2 linked regions of the Thermochromatium tepidum ATCC 43061 genome follow. The protein of the gene in region 2 interacts with the protein of the main gene of each other region in a pairwise test. Links are inferred from orthologs where the notes say so. Each region holds a gene or a part of one and is shown on either strand. Other genes may lie near its edges.

Region 1 (9,665 bases), 820 kb from region 2 along the record:
GACCTGCTGACAGGCGGTGAGATCCGCGTCGTTGGAGTTGGCGATCGAGTCGGTCTCGTCATAGAAGATGTGCTGATAGTCGAAGGCGAGGGTGAGGTTCGGACGAGCCTTGTAGGCAAGACCCAGATTGAACATCGCCGGGATGTCGAAGGAACCTCCATCGGCGAAGAGACCGGCATATTCATCGAACTTGCTCATCCAGATCGTCGTGCGATAGGAAGCGCCGAGCGCAAGCTGGTCTGTGACCTGTCCGTACCAACCGAAGTGCAGGCCCCAGCCATAGCTCCAGTCATCGCCGTTGTTGGTGACCTTGTCCGGATTCACTGACATCTGCTTGAAGGGTTCGAGTCCGGTGGCCTCGAATCGCTGGATCGCGAACACGGGCGCGATACCCACGGACTGATTGCCGTCGCCGAGCTTCAGGGTATAGGGGATCTCGATGAAGAGCTGTTCCAGATTGATGCCGGTCGGGGTCGTAGCGGTGTAGATCCCGTTTGGATTGCCGTTGATCGTGCCGGGCACCGGGTCCGTGATCGGCATGGGTCGCCCCGACGAGAAGTCGAAATAGGGGCCGACACTGCCGTCCGGATAGGCGCCGACACGCTGGTTGGGATAGACCGAGAAGTTCTCGAAGGGGGCGCGGCTCTTGTAGCGCGTATTCATCCCGCCATTACCAAAGACCGTGATGCCGATGGTGCTGCGCTCGTCGAGCGGGTGGTTGTAACCGAAGCTCGGAACCAGAAACCAGTCGTCGCTGCTGTCATACTCCCCGGGCGTGACGAAGCCGCCCGCCGGCAGGGTGAAGGTTCCCTGACCGGTCTGGATCTCCTGGGTCGCATAATCATTGTTGGCCTTGTAGCCGCGCGGCGAGGGGCTGAAGAAGGACGCCCCGACATCGAAGCCGTAGCCGATGACGGCCATCCCGGCTGGGTTGGTTGCTGCAACCAGCGTGTCCTGCGGCAGGGCCGTAGCCACGCCGGCCATGGCCTTGGAACGCACGCCCCAGCCGTGTGAAAGATAGCCGTTGGTGGCTGAGGCCGTGACCGGAATCGCACCGGCGGTCACCAAGGCCAGGGCTAGCGAATGCCTGATTCTCGTCTTCATAATTTGGGATGCCCCCTGCAAGTTTTTATAAGGCCATCGATCTTTGATCGATATCGATCCACTCTCACCGAATCCGCATGGATCCCATGCGGAGTGAAGGCTCAAAGGCCAAGGCAGACGCCATCCGGTCAGGACAGGATGGGGCACCGAGACACCCTGAACTCCTCACCGCGATATTGGGTCGGGAGACAACGGATTGTCAAAAATCAATCGATCGATGCGAGCCGCGCAGAGGATGCATCATAGGGTAAAAATCTGAGGAACCAAGCCGCCTCCAATCAGCCCCGGTTCGCCCGCTTGCGCTCGCTCTCCTTGAGATGACGTTTGCGCACGCGGATCGCGCTCGGGGTGATCTCGACCAGTTCGTCGTCCTCGATGAACTCCAGCGCCTGCTCCAGGGTAAACCTGATCGGCGGTGTGAGCAGGATGTTCTCGTCCGAGCCGGCGGCGCGGATGTTGGTCAGCTGCTTGGCCTTGAGCGGATTGACGGTCAGGTCATTGTCGCGCGCGTGGATGCCGACCACTTGACCCTCATAAACCTCTTCACCGGGCGAGACCAGCATCCGCCCGCGCTCCTGGAGATTGAACAACGCATAGCCGAGCGCCTTGCCGGTGGCGTTCGAGATCATGGCCCCGTTACGACGCCGCGCGATCGCGCCCGGCTGGACCGGACGATAGCGTTCGAAGACGTGGTATTTGAGTCCGGTGCCCGAGGTCAAGGACATGAACTCGGTCTGGAAACCGATCAGACCTCGGGTCGGGATCTCATAATCGAGGCGTACCCGGCCCTTGCCGTCGGGCACCATGTCCTTCAATTCTCCGCGCCGCTCGCCGAGTGCCTGCATCACGGCGCCCTGACAGCCCTCCTCGATATCGACCGTGAGCTGTTCATAGGGCTCGCAGATCTGGCCGTCGATCTCGCGGAAGATGACCTCGGGACGCGACACGGCCAGCTCGAAACCTTCGCGGCGCATGTTTTCGAGCAGGATCGCCAGGTGCAGCTCACCGCGCCCGGAGACCCGGAACTTCTCGGGGTCATTGCCCTCCTCGACGCGCAGCGCGACGTTATGGATCAGCTCGCGTTCGAGACGCTCCTTGAGTTGACGCGAGGTCAGGTACTTGCCCTCACGTCCGGCAAAGGGCGAGGTGTTGACCTGAAAGGTCATGGTCACGGTCGGCTCATCGACAGTGAGCGCTGGAAGCGCCTGGACGTGCTCGGGATCGCACAGGGTATCCGAGACATTGGGCGCCTCGATGCCGGTCAGGGCCACGATGTCGCCGGCGCTGGCCTCGGCCACCTCATAGCGCTCGAGTCCCAGATAGCCATAGACCAGACCAACCTTGGCCTTGTGGCGCGTGCCGTCGGGTTTGACCACGACCACCGACTGGTTGGGCCTGACGCGCCCGCGGCGGATGCGCCCGACGGCGATGGCCCCAACATAGGGGTTGTAGTCGAGGGTCGAGACCTGCATCTGGAACGGCGCCTCGGGATCGACCTGGGGCGCCGGGCAGTGCTGGACGATGGCCTCAAACAGCGGGGTCATATCGCCCGAGCGCACGTCCTCGGTCAGGCCCGCATAGCCGTTCAGGGCCGAGGCGTAGACGATGGGAAAATCGAGCTGCTCGTCGCTGGCACCGAGCCGGTCGAACAGGTCGAACACCTGATCGATGACCCAGGCGGGACGTGCGCCTGGGCGATCGATCTTGTTGATGACCACGATCGGGCGCAGACCATGGGCAAACGCCTTGCTGGTGACGAAACGGGTCTGGGGCATGGGGCCTTCCTGGGCATCGACCAGGAGCAGTACCGAGTCGACCATCGACAACACGCGCTCGACCTCGCCGCCGAAGTCGGCGTGTCCGGGGGTGTCGACGATGTTGATGCGGTAGTCGTTCCAGCGGATCGCGGTGTTCTTCGCTAGGATGGTGATGCCGCGCTCCCGCTCGAGCGCGTTGGAATCCAGCACCCGTTCGATCGGGCCAAAGCGGTCGCCCAGCGTACCGGACTGCTGCAACAGCTTGTCTACGAGCGTGGTCTTACCATGATCGACATGGGCGATGATGGCGATGTTACGAAGATGTTCGATCACAGGACTGGACTCCGAGTGCGGAGGCTTAAATTGACGGATGGATTCGGGCTTCGGAATCGGGGTGTCTGGCGGGAAACGAGATTGTAGCCGGGGATGGATGTGACTGGATTCGGCCTCGGTGGGATTATATCCGTTCGACGGACGAATCGCGTGCTGTGTCTTGCGCCGCGGCGACTGAACGCTGTCGGCCTGGTGGATGGCAAGACCTATCCCGGGGACAATCTAGCGAGGATTGTTCGGGGAGGATCTTGTCATGATTCCGCAACACTTGGTCCGGCTTGGATTTTTTCGAGATACCAACAGAACCTGTGGATAAGTCTGTGGACAACTTTCGTTCATTGGCCTCCAGGGCGCGTGGTTGCTGGACGAAAAACAGATCGGTCGCATTTTGACCGCCTAAAAAAATCTTTATTATCAACACCTTAGTTAAGACATTGACAAAGGGCTCGCGCTGACCAGAGCCGGGGTCTTGGGGCGAGGTGGATGGGTGCGACCTGTGAACAAATCGTCGGTACGACGGGCTTGCACCGACGCTGGAAAAGACTCAGCATAGGATTCCGGCGTACAAAACAGCCCCTCGACCCTGACACACGCGGTCTGCCCCGATTCAGAGGGACGCCACCCAGCCACCATCGGACCCGAGAAAAAACGCGCATGACGTCCAGCGATCTCCAAGCCGTTCGCGATCATATCGCCTCACGCATCATTGGCCAGCAGGCATTCATCGACAGCATGTTGGTCTGTCTGTTAAGCGATGGTCATCTCTTGGTCGAGGGCATGCCGGGGCTGGCCAAGACCACAGCGGTCAAGGCGCTGGCCGAGTCGATCGAGGGCGATTTCCATCGCATTCAGTTCACGCCGGATCTGTTGCCCTCGGATCTGATCGGCACCGACATCTATCGCCATGAGAAGGGCGAGTTTGAGTTTCGTCAGGGGCCGCTGTTCCACAATCTGCTGCTGGCCGACGAGGTCAACCGGGCACCGGCCAAGGTGCAATCGGCCTTGCTGGAGGCGATGGCCGAACGTCAGATCACGGTCGGTCAAAAGACCTATCCCCTGCCCCAGCTTTTCATGGTGCTCGCGACCCAGAATCCAGTCGAGCAGGAGGGCACCTATCACCTGCCCGAGGCGCAGCTCGACCGCTTTTTGATGCAGGCGGTCGTGACCTATCCGAATCGTGATGAGGAGCTTCGGATCCTGGAGCTCGACAGCGAGCAGCAGCGGCATCATCCGACGCCGCCGTCCAGGCGACTGAGTCAGGCGGAGCTGTTTGCGATGCGGCGCGCTGTGGCTGAGATCTATCTCGATCCCAGGCTAAATCACTATATCGTCGATCTGGTGCAGGCGACGCGCCATCCGAAGCTCTATGACCGGGATCTGGGGCGTTGGTGTCGTTTCGGGGCCTCGCCGCGCGCCAGTATTGCGCTAGCGCGTTGTGCGCGGGCGCGCGCCTGGCTGGATGGCGAGACCTTCGTCACACCCCATCATATCCAGTCGGTCGCGCCTGAGATCCTGCGTCATCGCATCCTGCTGACCTTCGAGGCCGAGGCCGAGGGGGTGACGACGGATGCCTTTATCAAGCGGTTGCTCAGTTTGGTCGCGATTCCGTGAGGGCTTGGATTTTATGAGCGGTCACATCCGCCCGTGGCTTAAATCATTCACGCCCCTACGCAAGCCTGTGCAAGCCAGCTTTAGCAGAGCACGACTGAATGATTCAGCCCCGTCGATCATACGATCGAGGTCGTCGCCCCCTGCACAGGCTCATCCGGCGGACTGTACCAGTTCAGCTTATCGCGTAACTTGACCACCTCGCCAACGATCAAGAGCGTCGGCGGCGAAGGCGGATCGGCCTCGACGATCGCGCGGATGGTCGCTAGGGTGCCGGTATAGACCCGCTGCAGATGGGTCGTGCCCTGCTGGACCAGGGCGATGGGCATCTCGGGAGGCACACCGTGCGCCATGAGCCGCTCGACGATGACCGGCAGACCCACGAGGCCCATATAAAAGACGACGGTCTGGTTCGGTTGAGCGAGCGCCGGCCAGTTCAGGTCGATGGTGCCGTCCTTCAGGTGCCCGGTGACGAAGGTCACGGACTGGGCATAGTCGCGATGGGTCAGCGGGATACCTGCATAGGCCGCGCAGCCCGAGGCGGCCGTGATCCCTGGAATGACCTGAAAGGGCACGCCCTCGGCCGCCAGGGTGTCGATCTCCTCACCGCCGCGCCCGAAGATGAAGGGATCCCCCCCCTTGAGCCGAAGCACCCGATGGCCGTCCTTGGCCAAGTCGGCGAGCAGCCGGTTGATCTCTTCTTGGCGCATGGCGTGATGGTTGCGCTCCTTGCCGACATAGATCCGCTGCGCGTCGCGGCGCGTCATATTGAGAATGGGTGCGGCCACGAGCCGATCATACACGACGACATCGGCCTGCTGCATCAGCCTCAGGGCGCGGAAACTGATGAGATCCGGGTCGCCCGGACCGGCACCGACGAGATAGACCTCACCCATATCGCGCTCGAGTGCATCCGGCGCCAACTCTTGCTCGATGATGGCCTCGGCCTCCTGAAACTGCCCGGCGAAAATCCGCTCGGCGACCGCCCCTTGCAGCACCCGATCCCAGAATCTGCGTCTGTCGCGCTGTTCGCTGAAGCGCGCCTTGACCCGCTCGCGATAGCGCCCGCTCAACTCGGCCAGCCGCCCATAGCCGGCAGGGATCAGGGCCTCGAGCCGCGTCCGCAAAAGGCGTGCCAGCACCGGTGAGGTCTTACCGCTGGAGACGGCAATCGTCACCGGCGAGCGGTCGACGATCGAGGGCAACACGAAGGTACAGGCATCCGGGTCGTCGACGACATTGACCGGGATGTCGGCGGCCTTGGCGAGCTGCGCGATCTGTCGATTGACCGCACGGTCATCAGTGGCGGCGATGACGAGTCGCTGACCGGAGATGTCCGTAGGCGCGAAACGGCGCGCCTCGTGCCGCAAGGCACCAGAGGCGACCTGGCGCGCCAGCGCCTCACACAATTCGGGCGCGACGAGGGTGACGGACGCACCTGCGCGCAGCAGATTGGAGACCTTGCGCGCCGCCGTGGCGCCGCCGCCGACCACCAGACATGGGCGGCCTTGCATGTCGAGAAAGATGGGCAGTAGATCCATGGTGCTCTCTGGCTACAAGATGGGACGGGGCCGAATGGCTCCGTTGAGTTAGCTTTAGAAAATCCTTAATATACTTAAATACTTTGTTTTAGCGTAGGACGATCGTGTGGTCAAAGAGATCGACTCCGAGTCTCTGAGCCGGCGGCTGGCGGAGGCTGAAGGCCTGTTGCTGGTGGACATCCGCACACCGGCCGAGATCGCTCAAGGCCTGATCCCAGGCGCCCTGCAATTGCCGATGCACCTGATCCCACTGCGGATGAGCGAGATCCCCAAGGACCAGGATGTCGTCATCTACTGCCGTAGCGGCGCGCGCTCCTACCAGGCCTGCGCCTACCTGATGCAACACGGCTATGGCCGGGTACTCAACCTGCGCGGCGGCATCATCGCCTGGGCGCGTCATGGTCTGCCGATCGTCGCCCCTTAAAGACTGACCCGGCGGCGATCTGTGTCCCCGACTTCCGCTTTCACTACTCCCTTGTTTTTTACTGTAGATTCGCCTATAACCGCGAATCCTTGTTTTTATTGAAATACTGAAACAAGTATTGACGGAGGCTCCCGATGGCTGATTTCGATCAAGAACTCGACGCAAGCGGTCTAAACTGCCCGCTGCCGATCCTGCGCGCCAAGAAGACCCTAGGTGCCATGTCCAGCGGCCAGGTCCTGCATGTCATTGCCACCGATCCCGGTTCGGTCAAGGACTTCGACGCCTTCGCCAAGCAGACCGGAAACACCCTGCTCGAGTCCAAGGAAGAAGGCGGCAAGTTTCACTTTTTGATCAAGAAGTCCTGATCGATCCGCCGGGCGCGCACCTGAAGCCCGGCCTCGGGTTCAAACGCCTTCTCGGCACGACCGACGGCTATCCCAACAACATATGATGCGCGCACCTGACCCAGGGGCCGCGTGGAGGACTCGATGGAACCAAAGAAACTAGCGATCATCGCCACCAAGGGCTCGCTCGATTGGGCCTATCCGCCCTTCATCCTCGCCTCGACCGCCGCTGCCCTGGGCTATGAGGTGCAGGTCTTTTTCACCTTTTATGGTCTGCAACTCCTGAAGAAAAAGCCCAATCTGGAAGTCACCCCCCTGGGCAACCCAGGTATGCCGATGCCCATGGGTATGGACAAGTGGTTCCCGGTGCTGGGTCTGGCGCTGCCCGGCATGCAGGCCCTGATGACCGCCATGATGAAGCAGAAGATGAAGAGCAAGGGCGTAGCCAGCATCGAAGAACTGCGCGCACTCTGCCTAGAGGCGGATGTCAAGATGATCGCCTGTCAGATGACCGTCGACCTCTTCGACATGCCGAAGGACGAGTTCATCGACGGCGTCGAGTATGCTGGCGCAGCGGCCTTCTTCGAGTTCGCCGGCGAGAGCGATATCTGTCTCTATATCTGAGCCTTAAGTCGCGTCCCTGGAGCGACCCAGGTCGCTTTGCCCTACTGATCTCAAACCGTTTGCCCGACATGCCCAACGCCAACTGCACCGGTGCCGCCCTCCTGATCGACGTCCTCAACGATCTTGGGGTCGAGATCCTCTTTGGGCACACAGGCGGGGCCGTGATCCCGATCCATGTCGAGATCAACAAGCGTCTGCGCGCAGGCACGCCCGTGCCGCGCTTCGTGCTCTGTCGTCAGGAGGGCGGTGCCGGACATGCCGCCGAGGGCTATGCGCGTGCCAGCGGTCGGGTCGGGGTGGCCATGGCGACCTCGGGGCCGGGTGCGACCAATCTGGTCACACCGATCGCGGATGCGTACAAGGATTCATTGCCCACACTCTTCATCACCGGTCAGGTCCCGAGCCGCGCCATCGGGACCGATGCCTTCCAGGAGGTCGACACGGTCGGCCTCACCCGCCCCATCTCCAAACACAACTATCTGGTCAAGGATGTGGCTGATCTGGAATGGATCCTGCGCGAGGCCTATGCCCTGGCCAGGGAGGGCCGTCCAGGTCCAGTGGTGGTCGATATCTGCAAGGACGTGCAGATGGCAACGCTGGTCGCGCCAAATCCGCCGCGCGTGCGTCATCGCGAATCCATCGCCTTCGATCCCAAACAGGCCGATGCCATCCTAGAGGCCCTGGCCCACGCCGAGCGTCCGGTGGTCAAGGCCGGGGGCGGGGTCATCCATGCCAATGCCACACTGGCCCTGCAACGCTTCGCCGAGCGCTTCGATGTGCCGGTGACGACCACCTTCAATGCACTTGGCGCCCTGCCCTTCGATCTACCCTACAACCTCGGGATGCCGGGGATGCATGGCACCATTCCGGCCAACTATGCCCTACGCGACGCCGATTTCATCCTCACGCTCGGCGGACGCTTCGACGACCGGGTCGCGGTGCGCGGTTTTGCCACGGGCAAGCGCATTGCCCAGGTCGATATCGATCCCTCTGAGATCGACAAGACCATCGCCACTGATCTCAGTTTGGTCGCAACCCTCGACGAATTCTTGGCCCACGCCCTGGCCTCGGGCCGTTCAGCCCGTCACCCCGAGTGGATGGCCCAGGTCGGCGAGTGGCGCGTGCGCCTGATCCCGCCCTACGGCCAATCCGACTCCATCAAGCCGCAGGCGGTCATCGAGTTTATCTCTGAACTGACCGAGGGCGAGGCGACCCTGGTCACGGGTGTGGGCCAGCATCAGATGTGGGCAGCCCAGTACTATCGCTTCCGCCGTCCGCGTCAGTGGATCAGCTCGGGCGGGCTGGGCACCATGGGCTTCGGGCTGCCAGCAGCGATCGGCGCCTGGTATGGCGACCCCACGCGCCCGGTGGTGCTGATCGACGGCGACGGTAGCTTCCAGATGAACATCCAGGAACTCGGCACCCTGGTCGCCAACCGGATCCCGCTCAAGATGTTCGTTTTGAACAACAGCTTCCTCGGCATGGTGCGCCAGTGGGAAGACATGATGGACGACGGCCATCATTACGAGACCTGTCTGGCGCGCACCGCCGACTGCGACCCGGACTGTATCAATCTCGATCAGGACTGTCGGCGCCAGATCCCCAACCTGACCGGGCTCAAGTACGTCTATCCGCGGCTCAAGACCGTCCGTCTGCGCGATCCGGCGACCCTGCGCGAAGACATCGCCGCCGTGCTCGCCGAGCCGGGACCGGTGCTGGTCGATGTCTGGATCGACAAGGCCGAGAACGTCATCCCCATGATCCGTCCTGGGCACAGTCTGGAACAGATGATCGAGCCCTGATGCCTGCTCCGCCGCGGGGGCGCCGTCTTGCCCCCTCCTCGCACCGCATCCCAGGCTGGGATCAGCGCCGACGCCCAGCCAGTTCGAGCAACTCAATCACCCAAAAAAATACTGACTAAATCCCCTCG
Region 2 (9,761 bases):
GTTTGGCGGATGGGTTCATGTTCGATCCTTCAGGCCTTGGCCAGCGCGATCCCGGTCGGAACGGTCGCGGTCTGGCGCACGGTACGATAACGCCGATCGGTCGCGGCCCAGGCGCCGCCGATGGCCATCAGGAGGCAGCCGAGCCAGATCCAGCGCACATAGGGTTTGTAATAAAGCCGCACTGCCCAGTCACCCTGGGTACCGACCGGCTCGCCGAGCGAGACATAGATGTCGCGCAAGAGTCCGGCATCGATCGCCGCCTCGGTCATGGGCATGCCGCCCGAGAGATAATGGCGCTTCTCGGGAGAGAGGCGGGCGATCTCCCGTTCGCCGCGATAGACGATGAAGTCGCCCCGGAACGCCCGATAGTTGGGTCCGGGCACGGCGGTCACGCCATTGAACTGGAAGCGGTAGCCTGCGACCTCGTGACTGGCGCCGGGCGATAGCCGTACATCGGTCTCTTCGCCGTGGATCGAGACCAGGGTCACGCCGACGATGAAGACCGCTAGCCCCAGGTGCGCCAACCACATGCCGTAATAGCCGCGGCTGTTGCCAGCGAGATCGGCCTTGAGCGCGCGCAGCCCGCCCTTGTGCCTGAGCCGCTCGAATAGACCCAGCACATGGGCGACCACCAGCCATACCGCCATGCCGACGCCGAATCCGGTCGCTATCTGATCAGCGGACATTCCCGGCAGCGAGACCGCTAGGAAGGCCGTAACGCCGAGCGCCAGCGCAATCCAGAGCGCGCGCACCAGACGCCAGGGCTCGTCGTGTTTCCAGTGCACATGGGGCCCGATCGCCGTGGCCAGGATTAGGAGCGGCGACAGGGCAACAAACATCTTGTTGAACCAGGGGAAGCCGACCGAGATCTTGCCCCAGCCCGCCGCCTCATAGATCAGCGGGGCCAGGGTGCCGAACAGCACCAGGGCGGCGAGGGTGGAGAGCAAAAGGTTGTTGATGAGCAGAAAGGTCTCGCGCGAGAGCAGATCGAAGCGTCCGCCGCCAGAGATCGTCGGTGCGCGCCAGGCATAGAGCGCGAGCGAACCGCCGATGACGAGACATAGAAACAGCAGGATGAAGGTACCGCGCGCCGGATCCGTGGCAAAGGCATGGACCGAGGTCAAGACCCCCGAACGCACCAGAAAGGTGCCGAGCAAAGACAGCGAGAAGGTCGCAATCGCCAGCAGCACCGTCCAGTTCTTGAAGGCCGCGCGCTTCTCGGTCACCGCCAGCGAGTGTATCAGTGCGGTACCGACCAGCCAGGGCATGAAGGAGGCATTCTCGACCGGGTCCCAGAACCACCAGCCGCCCCAGCCGAGTTCGTAGTAGGCCCACCAGGAGCCGAGTGCGATGCCGATGGTCAGGAATACCCAGGCCATGGTGGTCCAGGGCCGCGACCAGCGTGCCCAGGCCGCGTCGAGCTTGCCGCCGATCAGGGCAGCGATGGCAAAGGCAAAGGCCACCGAGAAGCCGACATAGCCCATATAGAGCAGCGGCGGGTGGATGGCCAATCCGGGATCCTGCAACAGCGGATTGAGGTCGCGGCCCTCGGGCGGTGCTGGGAAGATCCGCTCGAACGGGTTGGAGGTCAGCAGCATGAACAGCAGGAAGCCGATCGCGACCATCGCCTGGACCGAGAGGACGCGCGCGATCATCGGCAGCGGCAGGTGGCGGCTGAACTGCGCGACCGCTGCGCCCCAGCCGGCGAGCATCAGTACCCACAGCAGCAGCGAGCCCTCGTGTGCCCCCCAGATGGCCGAGACCTTATAGGGCGTCGGCATCAGGGTATTGGAATTGGACGCGACATAGAGCACCGAAAAATCATCGCCTAGGAAGGCGATCAGCAGACAGAGAAAGGCGATGCCGATGAAGCTGAGCTGACCCCAGGCCAGCGGACGCGCCATGGCCATCCAGGCGCGGTTGCCGGTGAAGCTCCCGATCAGGGGCACGCTGGCCTGGACCAGGGTCAGCATCAGCGCCAGCAATAGGGCGAAATGACCGAGTTCAGGGACCATCAGTGGGCGGCTCCGCTGTTGGCTGGGGGTTGGCCAGCGGCCCCTGCCACACCCTCGGCATGGGCGGTCTGGAGCGTGCTTGCGACCTCGGGTGGCATGTATTCCTCATCATGCTTGGCCAGGACCTCCTCGGCCTGGAACACGCCATCCGGGCGTAGTCGGCCCTTGGCGACAACGCCCGAGCCTTCCTTGAACAAATCGGGCAAGATGCCCTCATAGGCGACCTTGACGGTCGCTACGTTGTCGGTCACGTCGAAATAGACCGTCAGGCCCTCGTCCTGGCGCCGCAACGAACCCTTGGTGACCAGTCCGCCGAGTCGGAAGACGTGATTGCTTGGGGCCTCCTTGGCCAGCACCTGGGAGGGGCTGAAGAAATAGGAGAGATTGCTCTGGAGGGCGGTGATGGCCAGGGTCGAGGCCGCGCCAATCCCGAGGATCGCCAGGCCGACGAAGAGCAGGCGTTTCTGTCGTGCTTTCATAGCGGGCATTTCACTCCGAACGCGAGGATTGGGACAGTCGGGCCAGTCGACCCAAACGCGCCCAAATGGTTCGCTGCTGAAGACGCAGTTGTAGCACCTCAGCCACCAAGACCAGGGCCACCATGCCATAGGCGCCCCAGACGAAGAAGGCGTAACCGCCCTGAGAGAGGAAATCGCTCATCGTGAACGCTCCCGGTTCAGCAATTCTTGGACCCAGCTCGCTTCGGCCTCGCGCCTGAGGATGATCGCACGCAGTCGCATCAAGCTGGTCGCAAAGGAGTACATCCAGAAGGCCAGGGTCATGGTCAGCATCGAAAATAGGATGTTGCTCTCGATCTTGCCCAGCCCAGAACGCTGGTGGAGGGCCGCGCACTGGGTTGGGTCGGGACAGTTGATCGACCAGTAGATGACCGGGACCATGACCAGTCCGACGATCGCCAGCAGGGCCGAGGCGCGGTCGGCGCGGCGGGTGTCGTCGATGGCGGCGTGCAGGGCGATATAGCCGATATAGAGAAAGAACAGCACCAGCTCCGAGGTCAGACGCGGATCCCAGTCCCAATAGGTGCCCCAGCTCGGACGGCCCCAAAAGGCACCGGTCCAGAGCGCCAGGAAGGTGAAGACCGCGCCGGTCGGTGCGACCGCGTTGGCCATCATGAACGACAGCCGGGTGTTGAAGACCAGCCCGAGCGCCGCCCAGAACACCAGCACGACATAGAGCCACATCGACATCCAGGCCGCCGGGACATGGACGAAGATGATGCGGTAATACTCCTTCTGCGCATTGCTGCCGCCGAGCTGATCGGGCGTCTGGAAAAACCCCCAGTAGAGACCGATCACGAGTAACACCCCGGTCAGGATCCAGAAGGGCGGGATGAGGCGGCCCGCGAGCGGATAGAAGGTCGCGGGCGAGGCAAATTTGAACCAGTTCAGGGTCATGGCAGTAGCGTCATTCCAGCGAGATCTTGAGCGCCGCTGCCGAGGCCAGTGGCGCCAGTGTCAGGGCCGCGAGCAGAAAGGCACTCAGCAGCATCAGATAGGGTTCGGTGTCGGTGAGCGCGATCCGGCTGACCTCGACCGCACCGGCGCCATAGACCAGCACCGGGATATAGAGCGGTAGGATCAGGAGCGAAAGCAGGATCCCACCGCCACGCAGTCCGAGCGTCAAGGCCGCGCCGATGGCCCCGATCAGGCTCAGGATCGGCGTACCGAGCAGGAGTGCGAGCATCATGATCCCGATCTGGGCCTCCGAGAGATGGTACTGCATCCCGACCAAGGGCGCGATCAGCACCAGCGGCAGTCCGGTCAGCAGCCAGTGCGCGCCGACCTTGGCCAGCACCAAGAGCGACAGCGGCTGGGGGGTCAGGAGCATCTGCTCCAGCGTCCCATCCTCATAGTCCGCCGCGAACAGCCGCTCCAGCGCCAGCATCGAGGCCAGCAGGGCCGCGACCCAGACCACGCCAGGTCCCAGGATCTGCAACACCTGACGCTCGGTGCCCACTCCAAGCGGAAACAGACTGACCACGATCACAAAGAAAAACAGCGTGGTGAGCACCTCGGTCCGCCGCCGCAGGGCCAGTAGCAGATCGCGCTTGAGGATGCACCAGAAGACCGCCCACATCGTCTCAGCCCCCCAGATCCAGACGGGCGACCTGGCCCGAGGTCAGTGGTACCTCCTGGTGCGTGGTCAGGACCACCAGACCGCCGCCGGCCAGATGCTCGGCGATCAGCCCCTGGAGCAGGGCCACGGCCTCGACGTCGAGCGCCGTGAATGGCTCGTCCAGCACCCAGAGCCGGGCGCGACTGAGGATGAGCCGAGCCAGGGCCACGCGCCTCTTCTGGCCCTGCGAGAGCATCCGCGTCGGTAGATCCTCGAAGCCGCGCAGACCGATACGCGCAAGCGCCTGCCAGACCGCATCGCTTCCAACTGGATCGCCGTCGAGCCGGGCGGCGATCGCCAGGTTTTCGAGCCCGGTCAGGTCAGACTTGATGCCATTGAGATGGCCGCAGTACAAAAGCTCGCGCCGATAGTCCTCGGCCAGGGTGCGGATCGACTCACCACGCCAGCGCACCTCGCCTGCATCCGGGGTGAAGAGTCCGCAGAGTGTCCGCAACAGTGTGGTCTTGCCGCTCCCGTTGCGCCCGCGTACATGGAGCAAGGTTCCGGGCCCCAGTACCAGATCCAATCCACTGAACAGACGCCGGTCACCGCGCCGGCATTCGAGTCCGATGACCTCAAGCATGGCGGACCTCGTCGTCACCGCGATCCATCCAGTGCGGCGGCGGTCCCGGGTGCTGGATCACCCAGCAGTGGTGGAGGCGTGGATTGCGGGCGAAGTCGCGCGGCAGGGTCTGGGCGCTGATGTCGCTGACCTCGAAGGGCGCCAGCCCCTCCAGATCCAGGCGGAAGCGGCGCAGATTGTTTGAAAAGATCAGCCGCCCGCCGGGTTCGAGCAGACGCATGGTCGATTGGATGATGGCGACATGGTCGCGCTGGATATCGAGCGTACCCTGCATCCGCTTGGAGGTCGAGAAGCTCGGCGGGTCGAGAAAGATCAGATCGAAACGGCACCGTCCGAACATCGACTCGATCCAGCGCAGACAGTCGGCTTGGATGAGCCGATGATTCGGCCCCTGGATCCCGTTGAGCTCCAGATTGCGCGCTGCCCAGTTCAGATAGGTCCGCGACAGATCGACCGTGGTGGTCGAGACCGCCCCGCCCTTTGCGGCATATACGGTCGCGGTCCCCGTGTAGGCAAAGAGGTTGAGGAAACGCTTGCCGGCGGCGAGCGCGCCGATCAGCCGCCGTACCTCGCGATGGTTGAGAAAGAGTCCGGTGTCTAGATAGTCCTCGAAGTTGACCAGGAACCTGTGGCCATATTCCGCGACCTCATGAAAGCGCCTGGTCTGGGCCAGCCGTTCGTATTGGGCACGGCCCTTCTGCGGACGGCGTACCTTGAGGAACACCTGTTCGCAGGGCACCTCCAACACCTCGGGGATCAGACCCAGGGCCTCGCGCAGCCGCCGGCGCGCCTGCTTGGGATCGATGCTCGGCGGCGCGGCATATTCCTGGACATGCACGAAGCGCCGGTCGCCCTCGTAGAGGTCGATCGCCAGGGCATACTCGGGCAGGTCGGCGTCATAGAGACGCAGACAGTCGATGCCTTCGCGTTCACGCCATTGGCGCAGCGCCCGGAGGTTTTTCTTCAATCGATTGGCGAGCATGGTGGCACCCGGGCTGCGTTCTGCGGGCGGCAGTGGGCGCGGCAGATGACTGATGAAGTAACGCGGCTCGACCTGAAAGCTCAGCAGCCGGCATTCGATCGGACCATTGTAGAGGCTGTGGATCCGGGTCGCCCGCAGACCCAGGCGCTTGCCGAGTTCGGGGTTGGCGGTTAAGACCGCCGCGCGCCAGCCGAGAAAGCGCTCCCTAAGCAGCATACCCAGGCGCGCATAGAGCTGGCCTAGGTCCTCATTAGCGCCGAGCCGCTCACCATAGGGTGGGTTGACGATCACCAGCCCCTCGTCCTCTTCCCGTCCGGGCCGGCAGTCGGCCAACTCGCGGCACTCGAAGTGGGCCAGACCGGCGAGTCCGGCACGCTTAAGGTGATGCAGGGAGGCGCGGATGGCGTTGGGGTCGATGTCATAGCCGCGCAACGCGCCGAGCCGTTTGAGTCCGGCCGTCCGACGCAGACGCGCCTCGGCCAGCAGTCGCTGCCAGGCCAGCTCGTCGTGTTGGATCCAGCCGTGGAAACCGAAACGCTTGCGCAAGAGACCGGGCGCGATGTCGGCAGCGATCAGGGCGCCCTCGATGACGAGCGTGCCCGAGCCGCACATGGGATCGATCAGGGAACCGCCCTCGGCGGCGATCTCGGGCCAACCGGCGCGCAGCAGGAGCGCGGCGGCCAGATTCTCCTTGAGCGGCGCAGCAAAACCGGCCTCGCGATAGCCGCGCTGATGCAGCGACTCGCCCGAGAGATCCAGGCTGAAGGCGAGGGTATCACAATTGCCATAGAGATGGATGCGCAGATCCGGAGACTCGGGATCGACGCTCGGACGCCGTCCGTAGAGCCGGTTGAAGCGATCGGCGATGGCGTCCTTGACCTGGAGGATGGCGAAATGCGGGTGGGTGACGCCCTCGAGTTGGCCATCGAACTGAATGGCGAAGGTACGCTCCGGGGCCAGATGCTCCTCCCAGGGGATCTTTAACGCGCTGTCGCGGATCTCGTCCGGACCGCCGAGCGACACCTGAGCGAGCGGCAGCAGGATGCGGTTGGCGATCCGCGACCACAAACAGGCACGGTAGCCATCCTCGATGCGTCCCGAGAAGCGTGCACCGCCGCGCGTCTCGGTGGCCTCCGCCATCCCGAGTCGGGTCAGCTCTTCGGCGAGCAGGCTGCCGAGATGCTTGGGGGCAGAGGCGAAGAAGAGATGATCGGACATGCGGTTGGCGAGACTCCGGGGATGGACTGAACCTGGAGGTTGAACTCGGTTTGGACGCCGTTAGGCGGGTTAGGGGCAGTTCGTCCGGTGCGACGATCGCACCGGATGGTGCTGTCCTTCAATCCTTGTTCAGCAGATCAGCGAGACCGGCGAAGGGATTGAAGGTCGCCGCCGAACCGGCGTTGGCACTCGCTTTGGCCGGCTTGCCGGTACCACGCGCGAGCGCCGCCAGATGCTCTTCGTACTTCTGGTGCTCGTTGTCGTGACAGTAGATGCACAGCAGCTCCCAGTTGCTGCCGTCGGGCGGGTTGTTGTCGTGATCCATATCCTTGTGATGCACCGTCAGCTCGCGCAGATTCTCGCGCGTGAAGGTGCGGGCACAGCGTCCGCAGACCCAGGGATAGAGCTTGAGCGCCTGATCGCGATAGCCGGCGGCGCGCTCTTCGCTCGCCTTGCGCGCCTTGGCGACGACCTGATCGAGCTTGGCGGTATCGATGGGCTTGCCGGTCTTGCCATGGCGGGGAGGGTTGTGCGTGGCCATGTGTCGATGTCGTCTCAGGGGAGGGATGGTGCGCGAGGGGGGACTCGAACCCCCACGGAGTGCTCCACTGGAACCTAAATCCAGCGCGTCTACCAATTTCGCCACCCGCGCGATCTGGGCATTTTAACCCGATTTCAGAAAAATCGGTAATGGATGGCAGGTCGGCGGATCGCAAGCTGAATGCCAGCTTCCAGCCCCCCAGTGGCTGGCCACTGGTCGCTTGCACAAACGGGACGAGGCGTTGCCGTCTCGTCCCGTTTGTTGTTTAAGCCTTGAATCAGACCAGCTCGATCAGATTTGGTCAGATTTGGTACGGCTCAGTCCGAACCATCAATGCTCCAGCGCGCCCTCGGCGCCGATGCCTGTCTCACAGCGGACGCGCTGGGCCTCGAACGCTTGACACTCGCGTCTGGCCCGTTCAGAGCGATCGAGCAGCGAGACGATCCAGATCGCGACGAAGGCCAGCGGCATCGAGACGATCGCCGGGTTGTTAAGCGCGATCAGACCGACCGGTTTGCCGTCGGCGCCGAGGTTCCCAAACACATCGCCCCAGACCGCCTTCGACAGCACAGTGAGCACCACGGCACTGATCAGGCCGACCAGGCCACCGGCCAGGGCACCATGGGTGGTCATCCGACCCCAGAGGATCGAGGTCACCAGCACCGGGAAGTTGGCGCTCGCGGCGACCGCGAAGGCCAGACCCACCATGAAGGCCACGTTCTGGCTCTCGAAGGCGATCCCGAGTGCGATCGCAAGCAGCCCCAGACCGAAGGTCGCAATCTTGGAGATCCGGATCTCGGTGGTCTCGTTACCGTGGCCGCGCGCGATGACACTGGCATAGAGATCGTGCGAGATCGCCGAGGCCCCGGCCAGGGTCAGACCCGCGACCACGGCCAGGATGGTGGCGAAGGCCACCGCCGAGATGAAGCCCAAAAACAGATTGCCGCCGACCGCCTCGGCAAGCCGGATGGCAACCATGTTGGTGCCGCCGTCGAGCCCCTTGACCAGTTGCTCCTTGATCAGTGAACCATCGGTGGCGAGCGCCTCGGGTTTGAAGAAGGCCGGGTGCTGGGCGAGCAGCACGATGGCCGCGAAACCGATGATGAAGGTCAGGATATAGAAATAACCGATGAAGCCGGTGGCATAGAACACCGATTTGCGCGCCTCCTTGGCGTCCGGCACGGTGAAGAAACGCATCAGGATGTGCGGAAGACCAGCGGTGCCGAACATGAGTGCCAGACCCAACGAGATGGCGTTGAACGGATCCGTGACCAGCGAGCCGGGCGACATGATGGCGAGTCCCTTGGGATGGGTCGCGACCGCCTGACGGAACATCTCCTCGGGCGAAAAGCCGAAGCTCGAGAGCGCGGCCACGGCCATGAAGGTGGCGCCCGAGAGCAACAGCACCGCCTTGATGATCTGCACCCAGGTCGTCGCCGTCATGCCGCCGAAGATGACATAGATCATCATCAGCACGCCGACCACAACCACGGCCATCCAGTAATCCAGACCGAACAGGAGCTGGATCAGTTTGCCGGCGCCGACCATCTGCGCGATCAGATAGAAGGCGACCACGACCAGCGAGGAGATCGCCGCCAGGGTACGGATCCTGGTCTGATCGAAACGGTAGGCGCTGACGTCGGCGAAGGTGAATTTGCCGAGGTTGCGGATCTGTTCGGCGATCAGGAACATGATCACCGGCCAGCCGACCAGGAAGCCGATCGAATAGATCAGGCCGTCATAGCCCGAGGCAAACACCAGGCCCGAGATCCCGAGGAAGGAGGCCGCCGACATATAGTCGCCGGCGATCGCCAGGCCGTTTTGGAGCCCTGTGATCCCTCCGCCGGCGGTGTAGAAGTCCTTGGCCGAACGGGTGCGCTTGGCGGCCCAGTAGGTGATCCCCAGTGTGGCGGCCACGAAGGCCAGGAACATGACGATGGCCGTGACATTGGTCGTCTGACGCTCGACTTCACCGCTCAGGGCTGGCGCGGCCACCAGTGCGAAGGGGGCCAGCAGCGCCAGCAGCACACCCCAGAGATAGAACCGCTTCATTGTAGATCCTCCCGGATGGCCTTGGTCAGGGCGTCGAAGCGGTTGTTGGCCCGGGCGACATAGATCCCGGTGAGCACAAAGGCGCTGACGATGATGGCCACGCCGATCGGTATGCCAACGGTGGTCACTGCACCCTCGGCGATGGGTATGCCGAGCAGCGAGGGGGCAAAGGCGATGATCAGGATAAAGCCATAGTAAATCACAAGCATCAGAATCGTCAGATTCCAGGCGAAG

What was found.
Region 1: the proteins of rlmKL (region 2) and typA interact in binary tests that used the Escherichia coli proteins (3 or more experiments, as listed by UniProt). The link is inferred for Thermochromatium tepidum ATCC 43061 from one-to-one orthologs.

Annotation. Positions count from the first base shown.
Region 1 is NZ_CP039268.1:1,611,963-1,621,627, forward strand. Bases 789-3,690 are described here. They hold typA (translational GTPase TypA), read right to left. Parts: upstream 3,195-3,690; coding sequence 1,383-3,194; downstream 789-1,382. Other genes in these bases: E6P07_RS07380 (OmpP1/FadL family transporter), read right to left, coding at 789-1,104. Also shown: more of E6P07_RS07380, read right to left, coding at 1-788; E6P07_RS07390 (AAA family ATPase), read left to right, coding at 3,849-4,805; siroheme synthase CysG, read right to left, coding at 4,922-6,343; E6P07_RS07400 (rhd_2599 family sulfurtransferase), read left to right, coding at 6,450-6,767; E6P07_RS07405 (sulfurtransferase TusA family protein), read left to right, coding at 6,902-7,132; sulfur carrier protein DsrE2, read left to right, coding at 7,256-7,735; ilvB (biosynthetic-type acetolactate synthase large subunit), read left to right, coding at 7,804-9,537. UniProt on the Escherichia coli protein: A 50S ribosomal subunit assembly protein with GTPase and nucleotide-independent chaperone activity, required for 50S subunit assembly at low temperatures, may also play a role in translation.
Region 2 is NZ_CP039268.1:789,100-798,860, forward strand. What follows is about bases 4,331-7,328. They hold rlmKL (bifunctional 23S rRNA (guanine(2069)-N(7))-methyltransferase RlmK/23S rRNA (guanine(2445)-N(2))-methyltransferase RlmL), read right to left. Parts: upstream 6,935-7,328; coding sequence 4,727-6,934; downstream 4,331-4,726. Other genes in these bases: ccmA (cytochrome c biogenesis heme-transporting ATPase CcmA), read right to left, coding at 4,331-4,734; E6P07_RS03615 (YajD family HNH nuclease), read right to left, coding at 7,053-7,328. In the rest of the region: E6P07_RS03575 (DsbE family thiol:disulfide interchange protein), read right to left, coding at 1-19; E6P07_RS03580 (heme lyase CcmF/NrfE family subunit), read right to left, coding at 30-2,015; cytochrome c maturation protein CcmE, read right to left, coding at 2,015-2,494; heme exporter protein CcmD, read right to left, coding at 2,505-2,675; cytochrome c biogenesis protein CcsA, read right to left, coding at 2,672-3,430; heme exporter protein CcmB, read right to left, coding at 3,441-4,112; more of ccmA, read right to left, coding at 4,117-4,330; more of E6P07_RS03615, read right to left, coding at 7,329-7,475; E6P07_RS03625 (cation acetate symporter), read right to left, coding at 7,806-9,527; E6P07_RS03630 (DUF485 domain-containing protein), read right to left, coding at 9,524-9,761. UniProt on the Escherichia coli protein: Specifically methylates the guanine in position 2445 (m2G2445) and the guanine in position 2069 (m7G2069) of 23S rRNA. Methylation occurs before assembly of 23S rRNA into 50S subunits.